2 regions of the Thioalkalivibrio sp. ALJ15 genome follow, and region 1 is predicted to be linked to the other one. Evidence: predicted binding sites of a transcription regulator. Region 1 holds the regulator's gene; the other holds the start of a gene.
What was found. Region 1 encodes LexA, which represses DNA repair genes until DNA is damaged. Its sites were predicted from a motif close to TACTGTNNATATNNACAGTA; they were not measured.
Positions count from the first base shown of each region.

Region 2: G015_RS0111475 (error-prone DNA polymerase) is a predicted target of LexA. The motif match lies at 1,311-1,330, and genes of this name have one in related genera.

Region 1 is NZ_KB912058.1:240,069-243,473, reverse strand. It holds gene G015_RS0107925 (potassium/proton antiporter) at 1-1,304, opposite strand, end outside; gene lexA (transcriptional repressor LexA) at 1,495-2,112, shown strand; gene imuA (translesion DNA synthesis-associated protein ImuA) at 2,117-2,740, shown strand; gene G015_RS0107910 (DNA polymerase Y family protein) at 2,910-3,405, shown strand, end outside.
Region 2 is NZ_KB912060.1:40,674-44,078, forward strand. It holds gene G015_RS0111465 (trypsin-like peptidase domain-containing protein) at 1-309, shown strand, start outside; gene G015_RS0111470 (bifunctional 2-polyprenyl-6-hydroxyphenol methylase/3-demethylubiquinol 3-O-methyltransferase UbiG) at 607-1,218, opposite strand; gene G015_RS0111475 (error-prone DNA polymerase) at 1,332-3,405, shown strand, end outside.

The sequences.
Region 1 (3,405 bases):
CGTGGCAGGCGTGCCCCGCGCAGCACCGGGCTGTCCTCGATCACGCGATATACCGCCAACTCGTGCCGGGGACTGCCGGGGAGTTCGAGTTGCACACGCTCGACAGGGCCCATCTCCGGCGGCACCACCAGCCCGAGCCGCTCGGCCACCGGGCGAATCGTCCAGCCCTGCACCAGTAGCGAGACCAGCACCATCATGAACACGATATTGAAGAACACCTCTCCGCCCTCGACCCCGGCCACCATCGGCAGGATCGCCAGCAGGATCGACACCGCCCCGCGCAGGCCCACCCAGGAGACGAACGCGGTGCTGCGCCAGTCCTGGCGAAAGGGCAGCAGGCACAACCAAACCGCCAGCGGCCGCGCCACCAGGATCAGCACCAGGCCCAGCGCCAGGGCCGGCAACGCCAGCGACGGAAACTCCGAGGGTGTGGCCAGCAGCCCCAGGATCAGGAACATGCTGATCTGCGCCAGCCAGGTCAGCCCCTGCTGCTGTCGGTGCAGCTTCGCCGCGCCCCGCATCTTGCGGTTGCCCGCCACGATGCCCGCCACATAGGCGGCCAGGAACCCGCTGCCCCCCAGCCACCCGGCCAGCGCGAACAGGCTGACCGCGCCGGCCATTACCGCGATGGGATAAAGCCCCTCCTCCAGCGGCAGGCGGTTGACCAGTTCCACCAGCAGATAGCCACCCACCACACCCAGCAGGAGGCCCAGCCCCATCTGCCACAGGAATTCCGTGGCGAACAGCGTAGCCAGACCGCCGGCCGTGGTGCCGGACAGGATCCACTCGATGAAGACCACGGTCAGGAAGATCGCCATTGGGTCGTTGGAGCCCGACTCCACTTCCAGGATGGAGCGTACGCGGCGGTTGATCTTCACCCCGCCCACCCGCAGCAGGAAGAACACCGCCGCGGCATCCGTGGAACTGATCAGGGCCCCCAACAGCAGCGCATAGCCCCAGGGCAGATCCAGCAACCAGTGGGCGGCCGCGCCCAGCAACAGCGTGGTCAGGGCGACCCCGACCGTGGCCAGCACGATGGCCGGGCCCGCCGCCCGGCGCAGGGTTCGCAGCCGGGTGCCAAAGCCGGAGTCGAACAGGATCACGGCCAGCGCAAGGCTGCCGATCAGGAACGCGGTATTGGGGTCATCGAACTCGAGCCCGAGGCCGTCTTCGCCGGCGAGCAGGCCGATGCCCAGGAACACGAGCAACAGCGGTGCACCCAGCCGGAACGACAGCGCCGACGTCAGCACCGAGACCACGATCAGCCCGGCGCCAATCAGGATCAGCGGAAAAATCCAGTCCATCAAATCCCTTTATTTCTTTCGGACCCACATGCGGGCCATCATCGCATGATCATCCTGTAACCGACCTCCAGGGGGCGCCCCCGGACAAGAATCAGCCGCTCTCAATGCGCTCGACGAGTCCTTGCACTTGCCTCGGCCCCGGCCACGGAATACTGTATTTATGAACAGTTATCCGTGGAGTACACCCGCCGTGTCCCTGACCGCGCGCCAGCAGGCCATCCTCGACTACATCACCGAGACCGTCGCCACCCAGGGCACGGCCCCGACGCGCAGCGAGATCGCCCGTGCCTTTGGCTTTCGCTCGCCCTATGCAGCCGAATGCCACTTGAAGGCCCTGGAGAAAAAGGGCGCGATCGAGCTGGTGGGCGGGGCCGCGCGCGGTATCCGCCTGGCCGGTGCGCATGCGGCCCGCCCGGCCGAACTGCCTCTGGTCGGGCGCGTAGCCGCCGGCTCGCCGATCCTCGCCACCGAGCATATCGAACGCCACTACCGGATCGACGACAGCCTGTTCCGGGCCCGCCCGGACTACCTGCTGCGCGTGCATGGCGAGAGCATGCGCGACGCCGGCATCCTCGATGGCGACCTGCTGGCCGTCCGCCAGACCCCGGAGGCCCGCCCCGGCCAGATCGTCGTGGCCCGCATCGAGGACGAGGTGACGGTCAAGCGCTTCGAGCAGGACGGTGCCCGCGTGCGCCTGCTGCCGGAGAACCCCGACTTCGCCCCGATCGAGATCGACCTGGAGCGCCAGGAGCTGGCGATCGAGGGTATCGGGGTCGGCGTACTGCGCGATCTTGAAGCGCAGGGCTAAGCCCGTGCCCGGCATTGATGCCCTGCTCGATCATCCGGCGTTGTGGCGCGGGCGCAGCGCAGTCCCTGCCGCGAATGCCCCGGTCTGGCCGAGTGGTCACCCGGCGCTGGACCGGGTCTTGGGGGGCGGCTGGCCGCGCGGCCAGCTGATCGAACTCCTGGGCGCCCCCTTTGGCTGTGGCGAGACCCGTCTGCTGGTCCCCATGCTCGCGGCCTGCGGTCGCGAGGGGTACTGGATCGCACTGCTGGCGCCGCCCGCCACGCCCTGGCTGCCGGGCTGGCAGCCGCTTGGCATCCCACCGGAACGGTTGCTGCTGATCCGCACCGAACACGACCGCGACACCCTCTGGGCCGGCGAACAATGCCTGCGCGACCCGGCCTTCGGGGTCCTACTGGCCTGGCTGGGCGGCCCGGTGGAAACCGCGTTGTTGCGTCGGCTGCGCCTGGCCGCGGCCGAAAGCCAGGCCTGCGCCATCCTGTACCGCCCGCCGCGCGCCGCGGAGCAGCCCTCCCCGGCCCATCAGCGCCTGCGCTGGCAGCCCGCCACCGACGGCCTCGAACTGAACTGCCTGAAGGGCATCGGCGACTGGGCCCGTTCCGGCCAGGCCCTGCACATCCCGGTGCCCTGAGATGGGCCATCCGGAGCGACCACAAGCCGTCCCGCACCCGCGTGCCTCGCGCCCGGCCCGCGCATGGCACCAGGCAGCACTGATTCCGCCCTCGATTGCACCCTCGGAGCATCCAGCGGAGTCCGGCCCTGCCCCACGGATCGGACCACGCTCAGCAAACGAACAGTGGATGGCGGTCGAGCTGCCGCACCTGGCGCTGGAGACCCTGGCGCGTACCGAGCCGGACCGTTCACGGCTGACCGAACGCCCCCTGCTGGTGGTCGAGGCCGGCGCCGCTCCACGCGTGCATGCCGCTAATCGCGCCGCGCGCCGCACCGGGGCCCGACCGGGCATGGCGCTGGCCGATGCCCTTGCCATCCTCGACACCCCGGAACTCGTCGAGCACGACCCGCAGGCCCAGACCGCGCAGATCGCCATGCTGGCCGGCGTGCTGCTGCAGTTCTCCGATCACGTGCACCCGGAGCCGGAGGCCCGGCGCATCCTGCTGGAGGTCGGCCGCAGCCGGCGCCTGTTCGGCGGGCTCGCCGCCCTGCGGGAACGGGTGCGGGGCACCCTGGAGGGACTGGGCTTCCACCCGCGCATCGGCCTGGCACGCAGTCCGGCCGCCGCTCGCCTGCTGGCCACCCTGCGTAATCCCGCGATCCCCGAAGATAGCGAGGCCCTGC
Region 2 (3,405 bases), on a different contig from region 1:
GGCCTGCGCGCGGAGCTGGGGCTGCCAGAGCATGGCGTGGTGGTGACCGACATCTCGGCCGACGGGCCGGCCGAACGCGCCGGCATCCGGCGGCCGGAGAACGTGGTGCTGGTAAACGGGCGCGCGTTTCCGGTGGATATCGACGTGATCACCCATATCGACGGACAGCGCGTGACGCGGCCGATCGACATCCAGCGCGTGATTCTGGGGCGCGAGGAGGGCGACGTGGTGACGCTGCGGGTATGGCGCGACGGCACTGAGCGCGAGGTGGAGGTCGCACTGGAGATCGTTCCCCTGGGCGAGGATTGAGCCCGAAGGCGGGAACCGCCGCACCCTTGGTCTGACGCCTCTGGCGTGCGCTCTCCGGCAGGAGCCCAGCCCTCTGGGCGATGGAGGCTGGACATGCCCGATCGGCGAGGGGGCTCGCCTCCTACAGTGGTAGGTCCCAGCCTCGGCGGCGAACCAGCGTGCCACATGCCGCACGCGCCCCTTCCCTCGTAGGAGCCCAGCCCTCTGGGCGATGGGGCGCTGGACATGCCCAATCGGCGAGGGGGCTCGCCTCCTACAGTGGGTAGACCCCAGCCTCGGCGGCGAACCGGCTTGCTTTCAGGCGGAGCTGGCGGGTCGGGCGATGGCAAGGACGGAGGCGCGCGTCCCGTGGCGTCCGAGTGTGGTGAACTCGTCGATCACAAACCCGGCCCCCGCCACCTGTTCCCGAAACGCTTCTTCGTAGGTCACGCGACCGAAATCGATGGTGGTGATGCGTCTGAGCAGCGGCTTGAAGCGTTCCATCCAGCGGGAGGGGCGGGTCTGGAAGGTCTGGGTGAAGAAGACCTTCCCCTCCGGCTTCAGCAGGCTGCGGCAGTGGCGCAGAGCGCCCTCGGGGTCCGGCAGGAGCATGAAGCTGGCGGAGAAGTAGATCGCGTCGTACGGGCCACCCGTGTGGTCGTAGATGGATTCGAGTCGGGCCTCGGCATGATCGGCCAGGGACGAGTCGCGCAGGGCTCGCCGGGCGTGCTGGATGTAGTCGGCATCGATATCGACCCCCGTGATGACGAGCCCCTTCGCGCGTGCCGTGGCGGCATTGGCGAGCAGCGCGCCGGCGGTGCCGATGCCTACGTCCAGCAGAGCCGCCCCGTCCGGCAGCCGCCGCATTACCTCGGCATACCACTGCGAGGTAAGACGCAGGATCAGCAGGTTGTAAAGGGCGCTGCGCATAGGGGATTCGTCACTGGGATCGGCCGGTAGCGGACCTACCATACCGGAGCCGGCGCACCGGCTCGAAGCCAGGGTTTCTTGCCAGCCCGGAATACTGTTTATATAAACAGTATATGGATGCCACTACCCCCGAACCACCGGAGTACGCCGAGCTGACGGCCGTCAGCAACTTCTCGTTCCTGCGCGGGGCCTCGCACCCGGAGGAGCTGGTGGAGCGGGCCCGAGCGCTGGGCTATCGCGCGCTGGCGCTGACCGATATCGCCTCGCTGGCCGGCGTGGTCCGCGCGCACGCGGCGGCGAAGGACTGCGGGTTGCACCTGATCCTGGGGGCGACCTTCCAGCTGGCACACGGCCCCGCCCTGACCCTGCTGGTGCGCAATGCGGCGGGCTATGCCGCGCTGTGCCGGCTGATCACCCATGCACGCGGGGCGGCGGACAAGGGGCACTACCACCTGACACAGGCGGACCTCGACGCCCTGCCCGCCGAGGCGCGTGCCGGCTGGCACGTCTTGCTGCGTATCGAGCCCGAGATCGCGGAGCCGACGCTCGCCGAAGCGGCCCGCTGGCTGGCCGGGTGGGCCGCGCCGGGGCAGGCCCATCTGGCGGTCAGCCAGCTGCGCACGCCGCAAGATGCCACGCTCACGACCCGCGCACGGCAGCTCGCCGACACGACGGGACTCCCGATCGTCGCTTGCGGCGATGTGCACATGCATTCTCGCGGCCGGCGTGCCCTGCAGGACGTGCTGACCGCGCTGCGCCTGCACACCACGGTTGCCGAGGCGGCCCCGGCGCGCTTCCCCAACGGCGAGCGCTGCCTGCGCCCGCGCGACGACCTGGCCACGCTGTATCCCGCCGCCTGGCTCGCGGCCAGTGTGCGGATCGCGCAGGACTGCGACTTCTCGCTGGACGCGGTCACCTATCGCTACCCGACCGATCCCCTGCCCCGGGACACGAGCCCGGCCGCCTACCTGCGCAAGGAGACCCTGAAGGGCGCGCGCGGGCGCTGGCCCGACGGCATCCCGCCGAAGGTGTCCGAACAAATCGAACGCGAGCTCGGGATCATCGCGCAGCTTGGCTACGAGCCCTACTTCCTGACGGTCTACGACATTGTGCGCTTTGCTCGCGGCCGCGGGATCCTGTGCCAGGGGCGCGGCTCGGCGGCGAACTCCGCCGTTTGTTATGCGCTCGGGATCACGGCGGTGGACCCCTCGCGCTCCAGCATGCTGTTCGAGCGCTTCATCTCCGCCGAGCGTGGCGAGCCGCCGGATATCGATGTCGACTTCGAGCACGAGCGCCGCGAGGAGGTGATCCAGTACATCTACCAGCGCTACGGCCGCGAGCGCGCGGCGCTGGCCTGCACGGTGATCCGCTACCGCCGGCGCAGCGCCCTGCGCGACGTCGGCCGCGCGCTGGGCATCTCGCGCGCGCGGCTGGATGCGCTGACCGCCAACCTCGCCTGGTGGGACGACGGCATCCCCGCCGAGCGCCTGCGCGAGGTCGGGCTGGACCCGGATGGCGCCCTGGCCCGGCAGTGGCAGGCGCTGACCGCCGAGCTGCTGGGCTTCCCCCGCCACCTGTCGCAGCACACCGGCGGCTTCGTGATCGCCGAGGGCCGGCTGGACGAGCTGGTGCCGATCGAGAACGCGGCGATGCCGGAGCGCTCGGTGATCCAGTGGGACAAGGACGACCTCGACGCGGTGGGGCTGTTGAAGATCGACGTGCTGGCGCTGGGGATGCTCTCCTGCGTGCGCCGCGCGCTGGAGCTGATGGCGCGCCACCGGGGCCGCGACTGGGGCCTGGCCGACATCCCCGCCGAGGATCCGGCGGTCTACCACATGCTGCAGAAGGCCGACACCCTGGGCGTGTTCCAGATCGAGTCGCGCGCGCAGATGAGCATGCTGCCGCGCCTGAAGCCGGCGAACTTCTACGACCTGGTGATCGAGATCGCCATCGTGCGCCCCGGCCCGATCCAGGGCGAGATGGTGCACCCATATCTGAAGCGCCGTGCCCACCCGGAGCGGGTGCGTTATCCGAATCCCGAGATCCGGCGGGTGCTGGGGCGCACCCTGGGGGTGCCGATCTTCCAGGAGCAGGTGATCGAGCTGGCGATGGTCGCGGCCGGCTTCTCCGCCGGCGAGGCGGACGGGCTGCGCCGCGCGATCGGGGCCTGGCGCCGTACCGGCCAGC